Regions from separate parts of the Achromobacter aegrifaciens genome, predicted to be linked through region 2. Evidence: riboswitches for the same ligand, from Rfam matches in the RefSeq annotation. Region 2 holds a riboswitch; the other holds the start of a gene.

Region 1 (9,704 bases), on a different contig from region 2:
GCGTGTTCGAGATCGGGCACGTCGATGTTGACCAGGATGTGCATTGGGGGGCCGTCTGCTGAGTGAAGAAAAAAACATATCATGGCCGCGGCGCGCGGTGTTACTTGCAAATCCGCTAAAGAACATCGCGGCCGCGTCCGTAAATGACAGTACATGTGTTTGCCGATTTGGCGACGTCATCTCCGCAAGCGTAAAAAAGCCCCGACCCGTGCGTTACCCCCATATCCCCTGGCTGCCTTTGTTGTTCTATCCTGCGCTGCCGGTGGCCGCTGCGGTGGGGCTGCTGCTGTGGCGCGAATGGCCGCCGGCCTTGACGCAGATCGTGCCGTTCGTGCCTTGGGTGATGGCGCTGATCGGCGTTGCCGTGTGCCTGATGTACCAGCGCGCACAGACCATGGTGCTGATGCTCAGCGTGCTGGCCGCCACGGCGGCCTGGCCGGCGCTGGCCACGGAAGCGCCCTGGGCCGTCGGACCGGCGCTGGCGTGGTGGTCCCTGGCCTACACCATCAACGCCCTGTGGTCCGAGCGCTCCAGCATGTTGCTGGACCTGGCCGCCCGCATCGGCATGATCGCCGCCGGCGCGGCGGCGATTGCGCTGGCCGGCAAGGACGGCGTGAACGATCTGCTTGGCATGCTCTCCGTGCAGGGCAGGTTGGCCCACCTGAGCGTGCCGATCGAAGGATTGATCGCCTTGCTGGCCACGGGCCTGACGCTGACCCTGCTGTTGCTGCGCTATGGGCGTCCGCAGCAGGCGGGGCAGTGGCTAGGATTCGTGTGCATGGCGTGGGCCTTGCCGCGCGGGGCGGAGCATCCCGTCGAACTGGCGCTGATGTCTACCGCCGCGCTGACGGCCCTGTGCATCTCGCTGGCCCACGAAGGTTTCCACATGGCGTTTCGCGACGAGCTGACCGGCCTGCCGGGCCGGCGCGCGCTGAACGAGCGTCTGCAGCGCATGGGGCGCGTCTATACGCTGGCGATGGCCGACGTCGACAACTTCAAGGCTTTCAACGACACCCACGGGCATGACGTAGGCGACCAGGTCCTGCGCATGGTGGCGGCGCAGTTGCGGCGCGTGCCGGGCGGCGGCCGGGCCTACCGCTACGGCGGCGAGGAATTCACGCTGGTGTTCCCGGGCAAGACCGCGGCGGAAAGCATGCCGCACCTGGAAAGCGTCAGGCGCTCCATCGAGGCCTACCAGATGCGCCTGCGCGACAAGCCGGTGCGCCCCAAGGCCGACCAGATCGGCCTGCGCCGCCGCGGCGGGCGCGACGCGCGTAATGCGCGGCCGCTGCGGGTGACGGTCAGCATAGGCGTAGCCGAACGCAGCGACTCCCTGCGCGCGCCCGACGCGGTGATCAAGGCGGCGGATCAGGCGCTCTACAAAGCCAAGGACGAAGGCCGCAATCTGGTGCGGGCGTTCAGCACGCGGCGCCGGACTGGCGCGGCCTGATGCCGCGCCGCTACTTGCCGGCCAGCGGCAGCGCCATCAGCGCTTCGTCGTAGAGTTCGCCGTTGACGCATAGCGCTTCGCGCTCGCGCCCGTATTCGGCAAAGCCCAGGCTTAGATACAGCGCGGTGGCGGCCTGATTGTTGGCGGTCACGCTCAGCTGCACCTGGCGGATGCCGCGCATGCCCGAGGCATGGGCGATCGCCGCCTGCATCAGTTGCCGGGCCAGGCCCTGACCGCGCTGCGCCGGCGCCACGTACATGCTCCAGATGTGCGCTTTGTGGCGCATCTTCAGTTTGCGCTGTCGGCCCACGCCGACCATGCCGGCCAGGACCCCGCCGCAGAACGCGCCAAACATTGCGCTGTCGTCCGAAGGCAGGATCCAGCCGCGGATATCCTCCAATGTCAGCGTGTGTTCCTCTTCGTAACTCGATCCGAACGATTCAGGGGTTTCCACCAGGGCGTCCAGGCGCAATTGGCGCAGCGGCGCCGCGTCGGCGGGAACAAGGCGTCGGACGGTGATCGGGGACATGGTCGGCAAGTGTTGGGAATAGGGAACGTTCGGCGGTGGATTCGCCAGTATAGGGGGACGCGCTGCCTATAATGGTCCTAACGCCGCTTGCGGTTTTCACAAAGGAGCCAATGATGTTCGGTTTCCTCAAGACAAACCAGGACGCCAAGCGCGACGAAGTCCAGGAAGAGTTCGTGGCGCGCGTGGCGGGTGCTGCGCAGGACTTCGTCCAGGCAGCCGGCTCGGCTGGCGCCGTGCTGGATTACACGCCATCCAGCGTCCATGCGCTGGACGAAGCGCTGGAGGCCGCCCATCTCGGGACCTTGCCTCTCACTCCCATGCAGACCGTCGGCGCCGCCGCCTACCTCTACGAGGTGGGACGCCGCGCGTATGGCGGCCTCTACGAAGTGTGCGATGACGAGGACCCAGTGGTGCTGGTCTGCGGCGAGCCCGATTCCGAGGTCTGCTTCGGCGCCATCGCCAAGGTCGAAAGGCGCATCCGTTACGGCTCCGCCGAGGCCATCCCACCTTATTTCGAGCAGTTCCTGATGGCCTTGCAGGCGGGCGAGGCCCGCACCATCCGCTAGCGTCCCGGCGCCTCGGGCGCCCGGTTTGCTTCCCCGTGCGGCCCGGCTCTCTGTGCTGAAAACGTCCGCTTTTGGCGCGATGACAACGGCCGTCCGGGCCATTCCGGGATTTCCCTTAGGACTGTAAGAAAAACAGCCCTACAATTCGGCCATTCCCGCCGCCCTGGCGGGTGCTCGCGCCGTCTGTCATCAGGCGGATTTTTACTAGAAGTACACTCGCGCCGCGTTACGCGTCCGAACCCGCCTTGCCCCCAGGAGCGCCTGCATGAAATTCCGCTTCCCCATTTTCATCATCGACGAAGACTACCGTTCCGAGAACGCGTCCGGTCTGGGTATCCGCGCCTTGTCCGCGGCGATCGAGGCCGAGGGCGTCGAGGTGATCGGGGTGACCAGTTACGGCGACCTGAGCTCGTTCGCCCAGCAGCAGAGCCGGGCCAGCGCCTTCATCCTGTCGATCGACGACGAAGAGTTCGACGTGGATTCGCCCGAGGACGTGGCCAGCGCCATCAAGAACCTGCGCGCCTTCATCGGCGAGCTGCGTTTCCGCAATGCCGACATCCCCATCTACCTGTACGGCGAGACGCGCACTTCCGAGCACATCCCCAACGACATCCTGCGCGAGCTGCACGGCTTCATCCACATGTTCGAGGACACCCCCGAATTCGTGGCGCGCCACATCATCCGCGAAGCCCGCAGCTACGTCGACAGCCTGCCGCCGCCGTTCTTCCGTGAACTGGTCAAGTACGCGCAGGACGGCTCGTATTCCTGGCACTGCCCCGGCCACTCCGGCGGCGTGGCATTCCTGAAGAGCCCGGTGGGCCAGATGTTCCACCAGTTCTTCGGCGAGAACATGCTGCGCGCAGACGTCTGCAACGCCGTGGACGAACTGGGCCAGCTGCTGGACCACACCGGTCCCGTGGCCGAATCCGAACTGAATGCCGCGCGCATCTTCCACGCCGACCACTGTTTCTTCGTGACCAACGGCACCTCCACCTCCAACAAGGTGGTGTGGCATGCCAACGTGGCCGCGGGCGACGTGGTGGTGGTGGACCGCAACTGCCACAAGTCGATCCTGCACGCCATCACGATGACGGGCGCGATTCCGGTGTTCCTGCGCCCCACGCGCAACCACCTGGGCATCATCGGTCCGATCCCGCTGGAAGAATTCCACCCGGACAACATCCGCAAGAAGATCGAGGCCAACCCCTTCGCGCGCGAAGCGGTGAACAAGAACCCGCGCATCCTGACGCTGACGCAGAGCACCTACGACGGCGTCATCTACAACGTCGAAATGATCAAGAAGCAGCTGGGCAGCTACGTCGACACGCTGCACTTCGACGAAGCCTGGCTGCCGCATGCGTCGTTCCACGAGTACTACCAGGACATGCACGCCATCGGCCAGGACCGCCCGCGCAGCCAGGACGCGATGGTGTTCGCCACCCACTCCACGCACAAGCTGCTGGCCGGCATTTCGCAGGCCTCGCAGATCATCGTGCAGGAGTCCGAGACCCGCAAGCTGGACCGCAACGTCTTCAACGAAGCCTACCTGATGCACACGTCCACCTCGCCCCAGTACGCGATCATCGCGTCCTGCGACGTGGCCGCCGCCATGATGGAGCCGCCGGGAGGCACCGCGCTGGTCGAGGAAAGCATCCGCGAAGCCCTGGACTTCCGTCGCGCCATGCGCAAGGTGGAATCCGAATTCGGCAAGAACGACTGGTGGTTCAAGGTCTGGGGGCCGAACCGCCTGGTTTCGGAAGGCATCGGCAACCGCGACGAATGGATCCTGGAGTCCAACGACCACTGGCATGGCTTCGGCGAAATGGCCGAAGGCTTCAACATGCTGGACCCGATCAAGGCCACCATCATCACCCCGGGCCTGGACATGTCGGGCAGCTTCGGCGAAACCGGCATTCCCGCCGCGCTGGTCTCCAAGTACCTGACCGAGCACGGCGTGGTGGTCGAGAAGACCGGCCTGTATTCGTTCTTCATCCTGTTCACCATCGGCATCACCAAGGGCCGCTGGAACACGCTGCTGACCGCCTTGCAGCAATTCAAGGACGACTACGACCGCAACCAGCCGCTGTGGCGCATCCTGCCGGAATTCTGCCGCGACCATCGCCGCTACGAGCGCATGGGCCTGCGCGACCTGTGCCAGGAGATCCACGAAGCCTATCGCGCGCGTGACGTGGCCCGCCTGACCACCGAGATGTACCTGAGCGACATGGTGCCGGCCCTCAAGCCGTCGGATGCCTTCGCCCGCATGGCGCACCGCGAGGTCGAGCGCGTCGACATCGACAAGCTCGAAGGCCGCGTCACTGGCGTGCTGCTGACCCCGTATCCTCCGGGCATCCCGCTCTTGATCCCGGGCGAACGCTTCAACCGCACCATCGTCCAGTACCTGCAGTTCGCGCGCGAGTTCAACCAGCGCTTCCCGGGCTTCGAAACCTACATCCACGGCCTGGCCGACGAAGTGGGTCCGGATGGCGAAAAGCGCTACTACGTCGACTGCCTGATCGAAGACTGATGTTCGATGTAGCAGTACTCGGCGCCGGCGCCGCGGGCATGATGTGTGCCGCGGTCGCCGGCCAGCGCGGCTTGCGCGTGGTGCTGGTCGACCACGCCGAGCGCCTGGCGGAGAAGATCCGCATTTCCGGCGGCGGCCGCTGCAACTTCACCAATATCGGCGCCGGCCCCGCCAACTTCCTCTCCGACAATCCGCATTTCTGCCGTTCGGCCTTGGCCGGTTACACGCCGCAGGATTTCCTGGCGCTGATGAAGCGCCACCACATCGCCTGGCATGAGAAGCATCGCGGCCAGCTGTTCTGCGACGATTCCAGCGAATCCATCATCGAAATGCTGCGCGCGGAGTGCGACGCGGGCAGGGTGCAGTGGCGCATGGGATGCTCGGTGGCCGAGATCGGCCATGGCGAGCAGGGTTACGAGCTGCGCACCAGCCAGGGCACGATCCGCGCCGCGAAACTGGTGATCGCGACCGGCGGCATGGCCATTCCCCAACTGGGCGCCACCGATTTCGGCCTGAAGATCGCGCGGCAGTTCGGCCTGAAGGTCGTGGAACCGCGTCCCGCCCTGGTGCCGCTGACCTTCGATGCCGAGCAGTGGCGGTCCCTTTCCGAATTGTCCGGCGTGGCGCTGGAGGTCAATCTGCACACGGGGCAGGGCAAGGCGCGCGGCGAGTTCCTCGAGGACCTGCTCTTTACCCATCGCGGCCTGTCCGGACCTGCCATTCTGCAGATCTCCAGCTACTGGAAACCTGGCGAGCCCATCGTGATCGATCTGGCGCCTGGCCGCGACCTGGCGGAAGAACTGCTGGCGTCGAAGTCGGGCAACCGGCAGCAGCTGCATACCGTCCTGGCGGGCCTCTGGCCCAAGCGCCTGGCTGACCGCTGGCTGCACCTGGCGGAGCAGGGCGGCAAGCCGGGCCTGGCGGCGCTGCGCCTGGCCGACGCACCGGACAAGACCCTGCGCACGCTGGCCCAGGACATCCATCAGTGGAGCCTGGTGCCCAGCGGCACGGCTGGCTACAAGAAGGCCGAAGTCATGCGCGGCGGCGTGGACACGCGCGGCCTGGACCAGAAGTCCATGCAGGCAAAGACCGTCGCCGGCCTCTATTTCATCGGCGAAGCCGTGGACGTCACGGGTTGGCTGGGCGGCTACAACTTCCAGTGGGCCTGGGCTTCGGGCGTGGCCTGCGGCAAGGCGCTGTAGCGTCCTCTGGCGGGACAGGGCGCCGATAGGCCGGCGCTATGGCAGGTATTGGAAGCCTGCCATTGTTATATCAAATAAAAATACTTATCATTTATGTTTTCGATATTGATCCAAGCCCTGAATCGGGGGGCGGATCCAACGGAGACATGCATGGCCTACACTCTTCCGCCCCTGCCGTATGCCTACGACGCCCTGGAACCTCACATCGACGCGATGACGATGGAGATCCACTACAGCAAGCACCATCAGACCTACGTCAACAGCCTGAACGCTGCGCTGGAAGGCGCGGGCATCGTCACCAACGAGCCGGTCGAGTCCCTGGTGGCGCGGCTGGAGCAGTTGCCCGAAGCCATCCGCGGCGCCGTGCGCAACCACGGCGGGGGCCACGCCAACCACAGCCTGTTCTGGTCGGTCATGTCGCCCGAGGGCGGGGGTGAGCCGGACGGCGCATTGGCAGCGGCCATCGAGTCCGAACTGGGCGGGCAGGCCGCCTTCCGCGACGCGTTCACCAAGGCTGCGCTGACCCGCTTCGGCAGCGGCTGGGCCTGGCTCTCGGTGACGCCGGCCGGCAAGCTTGCGGTGGAAAGCAGCGCCAACCAGGACAGCCCCCTGATGCACGGCAACACGCCCATCCTGGGACTGGACGTGTGGGAGCACGCCTACTACCTGAAGTACCAGAACCGCAGGCCCGAGTACATCGGCGCCTTTTACAATGTCGTGAATTGGCCTGAAGTGGCGCGCCGCTACGCGGCAGCCCAGCGCTGAGCGCATCTCTCGCAAGGAGGGCAGCGGCACATGAATACCTTCAGCCGTCATCGCGTGCGGCCGGCGGCCACCAGCATCAGCGTGTGGACCCTGGCCGTATTGGTGGCATGCCTGGGCCTGCACCAGTTGTGGGCCTATCTGGACGTGCGCGCGCCGCACGTGGCCGATGCCCTCCTGGGCGGGCTGGTGGCCGCGGGCGCTACTGCCCTGGGTACTTTGCCCATCCTGTTTGCTCGGACCATCCCCCAGAAAATGCAGGACAGCATGTTCGGCTTCGGCGCCGGCGTGATGCTGGCCGCCAGCGCCTTCTCGCTGGTGGCGCCGGGCATCGCCGCGGGCCGCGACCTGGGCTATGGCCCCTGGGGCGCCGGCTTGACGGTGGGCGCGGCCGTACTGCTGGGGGCGGCGGTGCTGCTGCTCATGGACCGTACCCTGCCGCACGAACATTTCATCAAGGGCCGGGAAGGCATCGAGGCGCACCGCCTGCGCCGCACTTGGCTGTTCGTCTTCGCCATCACCCTGCATAACCTGCCGGAAGGCCTGGCCATAGGCGTGGGCTACGCGGGCAACGACGCCATGCGCGGCACCGCGCTGGCCACCGGCATTGCGATCCAGGACATTCCCGAAGGGCTGGTGGTGGCGGTGGCGCTGCTGGCGGCGGGCTATCAGCGCGCCTTCGCGGTGGCGCTGGGCATGCTGTCCGGCCTGGTCGAGCCGCTGGGCGCGGTGCTCGGCGCCGCAGTGGTCGGCTGGTCCGAGCCGCTTCTGCCCTGGGGCCTGGGTTTTGCCGCAGGCGCCATGCTGTTCGTGATCAGCCACGAGATCATCCCCGAATCGCACCGCAAGGGGCATGAGGTCTACGCGACCTGCGGCCTGATGCTGGGTTTCGTGCTGATGATGCTGCTGGACACGGCGCTGGGCTGAGCCGCCGCGGGCATTCCCTGGCCGCGGCTTTCGTTGTATGCTTGCGCCGCTGTCACGCATGTTGCGGGAGAGAGCGGCCTGTACGTCCGGCCGCCGCCGAAGGCGCAATTCGCCCGGAATCGCTCAGGTAACCCATACCGCCCATGCTTGCCCTGTCCCGGTTTTCTCACCGTGCGGACGCGGCAAAACAGTACTCTGGAGAGACCTGGCGCCGACCCTGAACTAGGGACATAGCGAGCAGCCCAGGCGCCGAAGGTGCAAACCCGCCATGCGGGGCAACTCTCAGGCAAAAGGACAGAGGGGCGGAAGATTCAGCCGTTGTACAAGCGCACCCCGCTTGGCACCACTGGCATTCCGTAACCCTGGCAACACTGCCGCCCCGGAGTTTCCGCGCATGTCCGCAACCCTCAAACGCACCCCGCTGGCCGAAGAACATATCGCCTCTGGCGCCCGCATGGTCGACTTCGGCGGCTGGGACATGCCGCTGGCCTACGGTTCGCAGCTGGAAGAGCACCACGCCGTGCGCCAGGACGCCGGCATGTTCGATGTGTCGCACATGCTGAACGTCGACGTGGCCGGTCCCGACGCGTTCGCCTTCCTGCAGCGCCTGGTCGCCAACGACGTGTCCAAGCTGACCGTGCCCGGCAAGGCGTTGTACAGCTGCATGCTGAACCCGCAAGGCGGCGTGATCGACGACCTGATCATCTATTTCTTCGCCGCCGACGAATGGCGCGTCGTGGTCAACGCAGGCACGGCCGACAAGGACGTCGCCTGGATGCAGCGCGTCAAGCAGGCTGGCCAGTTCGACGTTGCCATCACGCCGCGCCGCGATCTGGCCATGGTGGCCGTGCAAGGCCCCAACGCCCGCGCCAAGGTCTGGGCCGCGCGCCCGGCCTGGCAGGCCGCCAGCGAGCCGCTTACCCCCTTCGTGGCCGCCCGCGTGGGCGACGACACCCTGGTGGCCCGTACCGGCTACACCGGCGAGGACGGCTTTGAAATCGTGCTGCCGGCCGCCGAAGTCGTGCAGCTGTGGCGCGACCTGGTCGCCCAGGGCGTGCGGCCCTGCGGCCTGGGCGCGCGCGACACGCTGCGCCTGGAAGCCGGCATGAATCTGTACGGCCAGGACATGGACGAGCTGACCCAGCCCGACCAGGCCGGCCTGACCTGGACCGTGTCCCTGAAGAACGCCGAGCGCCGCTTCATCGGTCGCGACGCGCTGGAACAATTCGCTACCCCCGCCACCTTCATCGGCCTGAAGCTGCAAGAACGCGGCGTGATGCGCGCGCACATGGCCGTGCGCACCAAGGAAGGCACGGGCGAGCTCACCAGCGGCACCATGTCGCCCACGCTGGGCGTATCGATCGGCTTTGCCCGTCTGCCTCAAGGCGTCAAGCCGGGCGACACGGTCGAAGTCGACATCCGCGGTAAGTGGGTGCCCGCCCTGGCCTGCAAATTGCCGTTCGTGCGTAACGGCAAAGCGGTCGAACACTCGTAAACTCGAAGCTTCGCGCGAGCCGCCGGCCCCTGGGGCGACGGCCGCCCGCGCGAGGCGCGCAACACCATTCATCTACCCGCATTCCCTCAGGAGTTCCCATGAGTCTGCCCACCGATCGCAAGTACACCGAGTCCCATGAATGGGTCAAAGCCGAAGGCGATGTGTTCGTCGTCGGCATCACCGATACCGCCCAGGATCAATTGGGCGACCTGGTCTTCGTTGGCGACGTGAAGGTCGGCGCCAAGC
Region 2 (9,704 bases):
ACGCGGGCCGGAGGAGACCTGTCATGTCCAGAATTGCCATTACCAACGTCGTCATCTTCGATGGCAGCGGCAAGCAGCCTTTTCAAGGCGAGGTGCTGATCGACGGCGCGCGCATTTCGCAGGTCGCGCGCACGCCCGAGCAGGTGAGCCGGGAGGGTGCGCGCATCATCGATGGGCGCGGCCGCTTCCTGATGCCGGGCATGACGGAAGCGCATACGCATTTTTCCTGGAACGACCAGCCCACGCTGGCCGCGATCCAGTTCATGCCGCCGGAAGAGCACATACTCTGGTGCGTGCGCGTGGCCAAACGCTATCTGGAAATGGGCTGGACCTCGGCCATCGGCGCGGCCGCGGCCAAACCGCGCCTGGACGTGGTGCTGCGCAATGCCATCAATGCCGGCGAATGCCCGGGGCCGCGCTACCTGGCCGGCAGCCAGGAGATCACAACCATAGGCGCGCTGGGCGACAACTCGCTGCCGCACATGCCGTTCGACGAACTGAGCTTCGGCAGCGTGTGCTGTGGCCCCGAAGAGATCCGGCGCTCGGCGCGCACCTTCATCAAGTACGGCGTCGACCACCTGAAGATCAACCTGTCGGGCGAGTACATCGCCGGCCTGCCGGCCGAGATGTCGCCCTTCGCCGAAGACGAAATCGCCATGCTGGCGAACGAGGCCAAGCGCTATGGCAAGCGGGTCGCGGCGCATGCGCGCTCCAGCGAGTCAGTCAAGCAATGCGTGCGCCATGGCATCGAGATGATCTACCACGCCAGCTTCGCCGACGAAGAGGCGCTCGACATGCTGGAAGCCAACAAGGACCGCCATTTCGTTGCGCCCGGCATAGGCTGGCTGATCCGCACCGCCTTCAACGCTTCCGAATACGGCATCACGCCCGCCATCGCCGAACAGATGGGCTACAAGCGCGAGCTGGAAATCGCCTCGGAGTCGCTGCGCAAGATGCACAAGCGCGGCATCCGCATCCTGCCCGGCGGCGACTACGGTTTTGCCTGGATGCCCCACGGCACCAACGCCCGCGACCTCCAGTACTTCGTGGACTACATCGGCATGACCCCGACCGAAGCGCTCGTGTCCGCCACCCGGCTGGGCGGCGAGATCATGCAACGTCCGCACGAATTGGGCATGCTGCGTCCTGGCTATCTGGCGGACGTGGTCATGGTCGATGGGGATCCGCTGAAGGATCTGTCGTTGCTGGTGGATCCGGAGCGGATCTTGCTGGTGATGAAGGATGGGGAGGTGTGTAAGGACATTTCCCGGCAGGGGTTGGATGCGGAGCCGCTGCGTGCCGAGGCGGGCAGGGAAGCTGCGCTGGTGTTGTGAGTCTGGCGGCGCCTTTCCAGGCGCCGCGTTCACCCGCTCAAGCCTCTCCCACCCCCTCCCTCACGCTAGCTGCCAGCATCTGCGCCGTCGCCGCCGACAAGGTCCAGCCCAGGTGCCCATGCCCCGTGTTGTAAAACACGCCGGGCCGCCTGCCCGGGCCCACGCGGGGCATCATGCTCGGAGTCATGGGCCGCAGCCCGCACCACGGCACCACGCGCGAAGTTCGGATGCCGGGGAAGTGCTTGCGGGTCCAGTCCACCAGGGGCTGCACGCGCTCCGCGCGGATGTCCATGTTGAAGCCATTGAACTCCGCCGTGCCGGCCACGCGGAAGCGGTCGCCTAGGCGGCTGGTGACGATCTTGGCGGCTTCGTCCAGCAGGCTGACGCGCGGCGCGGCCGCCTGGCTGGCGGCGTCGTCCAGATGCACGCTGATGGAGTAGCCCTTGACCGGGTAGATGTTGAGCGTGTCGCCCAGCTGCCTGGCGAACTGCCGGCTGACGGCGCCGGCGCAGACGACGATGGCGTCGGCCTCGTGCTGTTCGCGGCGCGTGCCGCCTTCGCGTACGACGTCGAGCACGTAGGGCGCGCCGTCCAGGCTGATGTTGCGGATGTCCGCGTCCTGCGCGAAGCGCACGCCGCGGCGTTCGCAGGCGCGAGCCAGGCCGCTGGTGAACTTGTGGATGTCGCCGGTGGCGTCCGAAGGCGTGTAGAAGCCGCCATGGCAGGCGGTTTGCAGCGTGGGCTCGATGCTGCGCGCTTCCTCGGGCGACACCGCGTAGCGCTCCAGCCCGCCTTCCTGCAGCAGGGCATTGGCGCGGCGCGCGGTCTCGAAGCTGGCGGCGTCGTGGTAGATGTGCAGGATGCCGCGGCGCTCCAGGTCGAAATCTATGCCTTCTTCTTCCGCCATGGCGTACAGATGCTGGCGCGCGGCGATGGCCAGCCGGGTGGTCTCGATCGTGTTGCGGCGGTAGTTGCGGATCTGTCCGATGAACTGCGCCAGCCAGGAGTACTTGTGCCAGCTGAAGCGGGGATTGAGTAGCAGCGGCGCGTTGTGGCGGCCGAGCCAGCGCAGGCCTTTCATGATGGTGGCGGTGCTGTTCCAGACCTCGGCGTTGCTGGCCGACAACTGGCCGCCGTTGGCGTAGGAGGTCTCCATGGCCGGATAGCGCTGGCGGTCATAGACAGTGACGTGATATCCCAGTTTGCTCAAGGCATAGGCGGACGTGACGCCGGTGATACCGGCGCCAATGATGGCGATGCGGGGCATGATGGCTCCAGATTGAGTGGCCGCGGCCACCCGGCCGCAGCACCCCATCTGTCTCTGTACCTGAGAGCTTCACCCGCGGCGCAGACGGCGGCGGGTTCCCCTTCGGTGGGCGCGCTTGGCGCCTCTCTCCAGATTGTCTAGACCGCGCAGTCCTGTTTGCCTGAGAGTTTCCGGGGCGGTTGCTCCGTCGGCGCCTGCCGCGGGGGCAGGTCTCTTCTGCGGGGTTTTGGATCGACGAGGCGAGAATAGCCAAATTCCCCTGGGATGAGACCAAGGGTTAGTACCAATAAGGCGTCGCATCGCGCTACGATGCATGCGCGCCGCCGTCGCGGCGCCACGGATCCGACACGACAGGGAATGACGAGAATGCGCTTGAACAGCATGCTGCGCACGGGATTGTTTGCGCTGATGGCCGCAGGCTGCGCGCTGGCGCAGGCCGGCCAGGCAGAGACGGACCGCAAGGTCGACGAGGCGGTCCAGGCCGTCATGCGCGAACACGGCATTGCGGGCATGTCGATCGCCGTGACCCGCAACGGGACACAGCATTTCTACAACTATGGCGTGGCGTCCAGGCAGACCGGCAGGCCTGCCGGCAGCGATACGCTGTACGAGATCGGCTCCATCAGCAAGACCTACACGGCAACCCTGGCAGCCTATGCACAGGTGCGCGGCCGCCTGGCCTTGAGCGACAGTCCGGCCAAGTACCTGCCGGAGCTCGCCGGCAGCGACTTCGCCAAGCTGAGCCTGATCAACCTGGGGACGCACACGACCGGCGGCTTCCCCTTGCAGGTGCCCGACGCGATCAAGAACCAGGCGCAGCTGATGGCCTATCTCAAGGCCTGGAAGCCCGAGCATGCCGCTGGCACGTATCGCACCTACGCCAACCCCAGTATCGGCATGCTGGGCATGGTGGCGGCCAAGAGCCTGAACCGGCCGTTCAAGGCGGCCATGGAGCGGGACCTGTTTCCGAAGCTGGGCCTGACCAGCACCTACATCGACGTGCCCGCCGCCAGGATGGCGGACTACGCGCAGGGCTACAACAAGCAGGATGCCCCCGTGCGCGTGAATCCGGGCGTGCTGGCCGACGAGGCCTACGGCGTGAAGACCAGCGCACGCGACCTGATCCGCTTCGTCGACGCGAACATGGGTTTGAACCTCGCCGATGCCGAGCTGCGCGGCGCAATCGCGCAGACGCACGTCGGCTATTTCCAGCTGGGCGACATGACCCAGGATCTGGTCTGGGAGCAATTGCGCTATCCGGCAACGCTGGACGCGCTGTTGACGGCCAATGCCGGCAACTACAACAGCCAGAGCCAGCCCGTGGCGGCGTTGAACCCGCCGCTGCCGCCGCAGGAGACCGTGTGGATCAACAAGACGGGTTCGACCAATGGCTTCGGCGGTTATGTGGCGTTCGTGCCGTCGAAGAAGCTGGGCATCGTGATACTGGCCAACCGGAATTATCCCAACGAGGCCAGGGTCCGGCTGGCGTACCGGATCCTGGGCGAGCTGGAGCAATAGGCCCGCTATCGCGCGGGCGGCTGCCTCGCCGCGTCGTAGCGGGGCAGCAGGTCCATCACTTCCAGGCGCTTGCACAATTGCGCCAGCCGCTCCATCTTGTAGGCATTCACGTCCATGCCGGCGTAGTCATAGAAGCCCTGGCCGTCGCGCAGCCCGTTGCGCCCTTGTTCCATATTGCGGGCGATGACCGCAGGCGAGGAGAAGCGCGGATCGATGGCACCGGCGAGGTAGCGCGAGGCGTAGTAGAGAATGTCGCCGCCGCCCCAGTCGATGAACTCCAGCAGCCCCAGAACCGAAAAACGCAGGCCGAAGCCCAGGCGCACGGCCGTGTCGATGTCTTCGGCGCTGGCCACGCCTTCCTCCACCATGCGGGCCGCTTCGTTCATGGCCAGGGCCTGGATGCGGGGCACGATGTAGCCCGCGGCGGGGGCGCACTGCACGGGCTTCTTGCCCGCCAGGCGCAGCGCTGCCAGCAGCCCTTGCGTCGCGGCCTCGCTGGTCTGCGGGCCGCGGCTCACTTCCACCAGCGGTATCAGGTAGGCGGGGTTGAGCCAGTGCGCGTTCAGGAAGCGCTGCGGGTTTTGCACCAGTTCCGCCAGCTCGGTGATCAGAAAGGTGGACGTGGTGGACGCGATGATGCTGTCCGGCGCGCAGGCCGCTCCCAGCCATACAAAGGCATCGCGCTTGGCGTCCAGGCGTTCAGGCACGGCTTCGAACACCACGCGCGCCTGCCGCAGGTCTGCCTCCGCATCCTCGCGCGTGCATAGGCGCACGCGCGCCAGCGCAACCTCCGCCTGCGCGGCGTCGAGCAAGCCCAGGCTGCACAGGATGCCGAGCTCGCGGCGCAGGTCGTCCCGCACACGGGCGAAGTACCCGGCCTGCTCGGCGGACGTGCGCGATTTGATGTCTATCAGCGTGACGTCCAGTCCCGCATGGATGTATGACAGCGTGATGCCCACGCCCATGCGGCCGGCGCCGACTACGCACATTTTTTCATTCATGGCTTGCATCTCCGTGTCAGCAGCCTTCGGCCAGAAGCTGGCGCATGTCCGCGTGCGACAGGCGGTCCAGGCCCAGGCGTTCGAATGTGCGTCCTTCCGCGTAGAGGTCGCGGCCGGTGACCGCGCTGGCCAGGCTCAGCAGGCCTTGCGCGACCGGCGTCGGCACGCCCGCCCAGCGGCCGGCGGACACCAGGAATGACAGGCCGAGCCGCGTGTCTTCGAGCATGTAGCGGTGCGTGTGCAGGTCTATGTCCTCGCGCCAGTCGCCGCTGTCGGTGAGCTTGCCATGGGCGCCGCGGCCGTACATCCATTCATCGCCTTCGGCGGCATAGTGGTCGGCCAACGGGAAGTGGGGCGCGGCATAGCCCAGGGCCACACGGATGGCGATGCGCTCCGCGTCCAGCGCGTCGGTCACGCGCCGTATGGAGGCCTGGGTGCCTTCGTTGTGGATGTCCCATTTGTCGAAGTGTTCCAGCGGCCCTGCATTCATCATGATGAGCGGCGGATGGATGATGGGGCCGGCGTTCATCAGTGCGCCCGAAAGTCCGTCCTCTATCGGTTCGATGCTGGGGTAGGCGCGCTGGACCACGGCCAGCGCCTGCTTCGACAGCCGCCGCGGAAAGACGCCGGTGGGCAGACGGGTGGCGTAGCCGCTGATCACGACCTTTTCGCCATGCTTGCGGGCCAGATAGGGCAGGGTGCCGGTTTCGGCGAAGGCCGTATCCGCGACGTTTCCCGCGTCTTTCATGGCGCGGGCGAAGACGTAGCAGCCGAAGGTGCCAGGCGGCAGGAACACGACCTGGCCGTCGCGCAGCAGCGGCGCCAATTCCCGCGCCAGCGCTTCGTGGGTGGTGGAAGGCAGGGGAATGACCAGCAGCTCCGCATGCTCCACGGCTGTGGCCAGGTCGCGCACCAGCTGCAACTGCCGCGGTCCGTCGCCCAGCGGAACCTGGCGGCTGCCGCGATAGTCGGTGACCGTCAGCGCGCCCGCATCCCGCAAGCCCTGGAAGGCCGACCAGTCCCTGCGCCACCAATGCACGTGATGGCCTTTCTCAAACAGCTCGGCCGCTGCCGCGTAGCAGCCGTGGCCGCCGCCTATGACGCTGATTCTCATGGTCAAGCTCCGTCAGATGGAGCCTTGATCCTAGCGGCGGCGTGCAGGCGGGGCTGCGCCGAACGCGCAAGCGGCGTTCCGATCCGGCAAGCGAATCCGGCGCTGCCGTGCGACGCCTAATGCCTGCTTTGGCGCAGGGTGTCCGACGGCAGGCAGCCGTAGCGCTTGCGGTAGTGGGTGGCGAAATGCCCGAAGCTGGAAATGCCGTGCCGCAGCAGGATGTCGGTGACGCTATCGCCTTCGCCGGCTTGCGCAAGCGCCGCGTGCACCTGGGCCAGCCGCTGGTTGCGCACGTAGTCGCTGGGACTCTGCTTCAGGAACTGCGAAAAGCCGTTTTGCAGCGTGCGCACGGAGACGCCGCAGTAGGCCGCCAGGTCCATCAGCGATAGCGGCTGGTCCAGATGGCTTTCTATGTAATCGCGCGCGCGCCGCACGTGCAGCGGCAACGGCTGGCGGCGGTCTGCCTGCAAGGCCTCGGAGTAGTTGTGCGGCAGCTGGGTCAGCAGCAGCGTCAGCAGGTAGTCCGAAAAGCCGGCGGCCAGCGTTTGTGTGACGCCTTCAATGGCGGGATGGCGGTACAGCCGGCACAGATAGTCCAGCGTTTCGCGCACCGCCACCGGTCCGGGAGCGTCGGCATCCATTTGCAGGTCGAACACCAGCGCCTGCTTGATAGGGCGTTCAAGCAGCCGCTGCAGCTGGCGCTCCAGCGCCTCGCGCTCGATGCGCAGGATCAGGTTGCGGCAGTCGCGGCCGATGCGGATCACGCTGCGCTCGGACGGCGAGGAAATGGTCAGGCTGCCCGCGCTCATCGACGCGCTGCGCTTGCCCAGCGTGATCAGCCCGGAGCCTTGCAGCGTGATTCGGATCAGGTAGTAGCTGGCGATATCGCCGGCGTCGATCTCGACTTCCGCGCCATAGTGCAGATCGAACAAGGCCGCATTGCCGAAGAAGACGCCGTACAGGCGGGATTGCAGGGGTTTTCCCGGGGGGACGCACATGCGGTGCGACCAGAGGTGCTGGCTGACCTGGTCCTTGATCTCGGCGATGTTGCCCGAGTCCAGCAAGCAATGGCGGTCCAGCGGATTGGTGTCGTTGAACATGCTTTCCTGCGCAGCGGGAACAGTCATTGCGTCAGGCGTATAGAGGCTGGCTGCGCAAAGACCTACAAAAGATGGGCCTGCAAGCAAGTGAGACGCGACCCGGTCCTTGGGCATGGGCAGATCTCACCACCATACAAGGGAAACAAACCATGACTGACGGCAGCCCGCGGCACGGATCAAAACCTAGCTACGCCTACGAGTGGTATGTCGTGGTGATATGCATGCTAGCGTACATATTTTCCTTCGTCGACAGGCAGATCCTGGCGCTGATGATCGAGCCCATCAAGCACGACCTGCAGCTGTCCGACACGCAATTCAGCTTGCTGCACGGGCTGGCGTTTTCCTTGTTCTACGCCTTCATGGGCATACCGATCGCCTTGCTGGCGGATCGCTATTCGCGGCCCAAGATCATCGCGATCGGCGTCGCATTCTGGAGCCTGGCCACGGCGGCCTGTGGCCTGTCGCGCAATTTCGCGCAGATGTTTCTTGCGCGGATCGGCGTGGGCGTGGGCGAGGCGGCGCTGTCGCCTGCCACGTACTCCATGCTCAGCGACATGTTTCCGCGTGAAAAACTGGGGCGCGCAGTCGGGATATATTCGATCGGCTCGTTCATCGGCGGCGGCATGGCATTCCTGATCGGCGGCTACGTCATCAACCTGCTCAAGAGTGTGGATACCGTTGCCTTGCCCTGGATAGGCGCGATGCGGCCCTGGCAGGTGACCTTCTTCATTGTGGGATTGCCAGGCCTGCTGATCGCGCTGCTGATCCTGCTGACGGTGCGAGATCCGCAGCGGCTGGGCTTGCGGCGCAATGCCTCGGGGCAGGTGCAGAAGCCCGCCATGAAAGATACTTTCCGCTTCCTGGGCCGCCACCGCAGCACCTTTTTCTGCCACTACCTGGGCTTCTCGTTCTATGCGATGGTGCTGTTCGCGCTGCTGGGCTGGACGCCGGCGTTCTACATGCGCAAGTTCGGCATGTCGCCTTCGGAAGCCGGCTACATGCTGGGCGTGGTCGTGCTGGTCGCCAACACCGCCGGGGTGTTCTGCGGCGGCTGGCTGATGGACTGGCTGGCCAAGCGCGGCTACAGCGATGCGCCGCTGCGCGCCGGCGTGATCGGCGCGGCCGGCATGGCCTTGCCGGCGGTGATCTTCACCCAGGTCGATTCCCTGTGGTGGTCGGTGGGCTTGCTGCTGCCGGCCATGTTCTTCGCCTCGTTCCCCATGCCGACCTCGACGGCTGCGATGCAGATCCTGCCCCCCAATCAGCTGCGCGCCCAGGTGTCGGCGCTATTCCTGCTGATCTCGAACCTGATCGGGCTGGGCCTGGGCACCACCGCCGTGGCCATGCTGACTGATCGGTTGTTCAAGAACCCGGCGGCAGTCGGGCAATCCATCTCGGTCCTGATTGGCGTGGCCGCGGTGTTGTGCATCGGCCTGCTCGCCGCTGGCTGCAAGCACTACCGGCGTAGCCTGAACCTGGAGGCGCAGGAGGCGCCGCCGCTTGCGCCGGCGCGCGTGTCGCCCTGAACGTGGCTGCCCGGGTCGCGATGCGGCCCTTTTTTGAACTCTGTTACCTCTCCGTTGAACTGCACATTCCTCGTAAAAGAAATGGTGCCGGGGATGCGCTATAACGGACGCTTGACGCATTACTGTTCCTCCAATTCATGCCCCGTTTTTCCCGCTGTTCGTCGCTGACCCTGTCCGTTGCCCTGGTGGGCGTCCTGGCGGGATGCTCATCCCCCAAGCCAGAGTTCGAAAAAGAAGACTTCACCCAGAACAACACCTACTCGCGCACCGTCGAAGCAAGTAACGTCGCCGCCTGCGACGCGGGCCGCCGCGCCTTGCTGAGCCAGGGCTACAACATCGACAAGTTCGAGGGTTCGCGGGTCACGGGGCACAAGAATTTCCAGGACGAGAACGGCCAGCATACGCAGATCGCCTTCAACATCGAATGCGCCTCCGACGGCAGCGCGAACGAGCGCGCCACGGTGTTCGCCAACGCGGTGCAGGACCGCTATTCGATCAAGCGAACCAACAGCTCGGCCAGCGTGGGGGTGAGCGTGCTGGGGCAGGTGTCCATGCCGTTCGGCTCCAGCGACGATTCGCTGGTGAAGACGGGCAGCCAGACGGTTGCGCGACCCAAGTTCTACGAAGGTTTCTTCCAGTTGCTGCAGCGTTTCCTGCCGGACGCGCAGGCGGCCGCCGCGCCTCATCCGCCAGCGAGCCGTGCCAAGGCGCAGCCCAAGGCCGCGCCGGCCGAGCCCGCGGAATCTCCGGACAAGCCAGCCGATACCCTGAATCCGGCCGCGGCCAACGGCGGTAGCGAATCTCCAAAAGCGCCGGCGCCTGGTGGGCCCGCGTCCGCCGCTCC

Evidence for each region. A riboswitch is a leader RNA that binds a small molecule or an ion and turns the genes downstream of it on or off. The one in region 2 is predicted to bind glycine.
Region 1: another riboswitch for glycine. It lies ahead of gcvT (glycine cleavage system aminomethyltransferase GcvT); the one in region 2 lies ahead of HV793_RS24885 (D-amino acid dehydrogenase).

The regions. Positions count from the first base shown of each region.
Region 1 covers NZ_CADIKO010000001.1:565,976-575,679, reverse strand. Annotated here, with positions in the region: gene HV793_RS02745 (GNAT family N-acetyltransferase) at 1-44, opposite strand, end outside; gene HV793_RS02740 (GGDEF domain-containing protein) at 209-1,450, shown strand; gene HV793_RS02735 (GNAT family N-acetyltransferase) at 1,461-1,979, opposite strand; gene HV793_RS02730 (hypothetical protein) at 2,093-2,545, shown strand; gene HV793_RS02725 (arginine/lysine/ornithine decarboxylase) at 2,811-5,072, shown strand; gene HV793_RS02720 (BaiN/RdsA family NAD(P)/FAD-dependent oxidoreductase) at 5,072-6,274, shown strand; gene HV793_RS02715 (superoxide dismutase) at 6,425-7,039, shown strand; gene HV793_RS02710 (ZIP family metal transporter) at 7,070-7,963, shown strand; glycine riboswitch at 8,018-8,113, shown strand; glycine riboswitch at 8,149-8,271, shown strand; gene gcvT (glycine cleavage system aminomethyltransferase GcvT) at 8,358-9,458, shown strand; gene gcvH (glycine cleavage system protein GcvH) at 9,557-9,704, shown strand, end outside.
Region 2 covers NZ_CADIKO010000004.1:64,769-74,472, reverse strand. Annotated here, with positions in the region: gene HV793_RS24890 (metal-dependent hydrolase family protein) at 24-1,334, shown strand; gene HV793_RS24885 (D-amino acid dehydrogenase) at 1,372-2,601, opposite strand; glycine riboswitch at 2,646-2,737, opposite strand; glycine riboswitch at 2,739-2,830, opposite strand; gene ampC (class C beta-lactamase) at 2,959-4,119, shown strand; gene HV793_RS24875 (3-hydroxybutyryl-CoA dehydrogenase) at 4,125-5,120, opposite strand; gene HV793_RS24870 (NAD/NADP-dependent octopine/nopaline dehydrogenase family protein) at 5,137-6,234, opposite strand; gene HV793_RS24865 (AraC family transcriptional regulator) at 6,351-7,361, opposite strand; gene HV793_RS24860 (spinster family MFS transporter) at 7,484-8,860, shown strand; gene HV793_RS24855 (DUF2242 domain-containing protein) at 8,998-9,704, shown strand, end outside.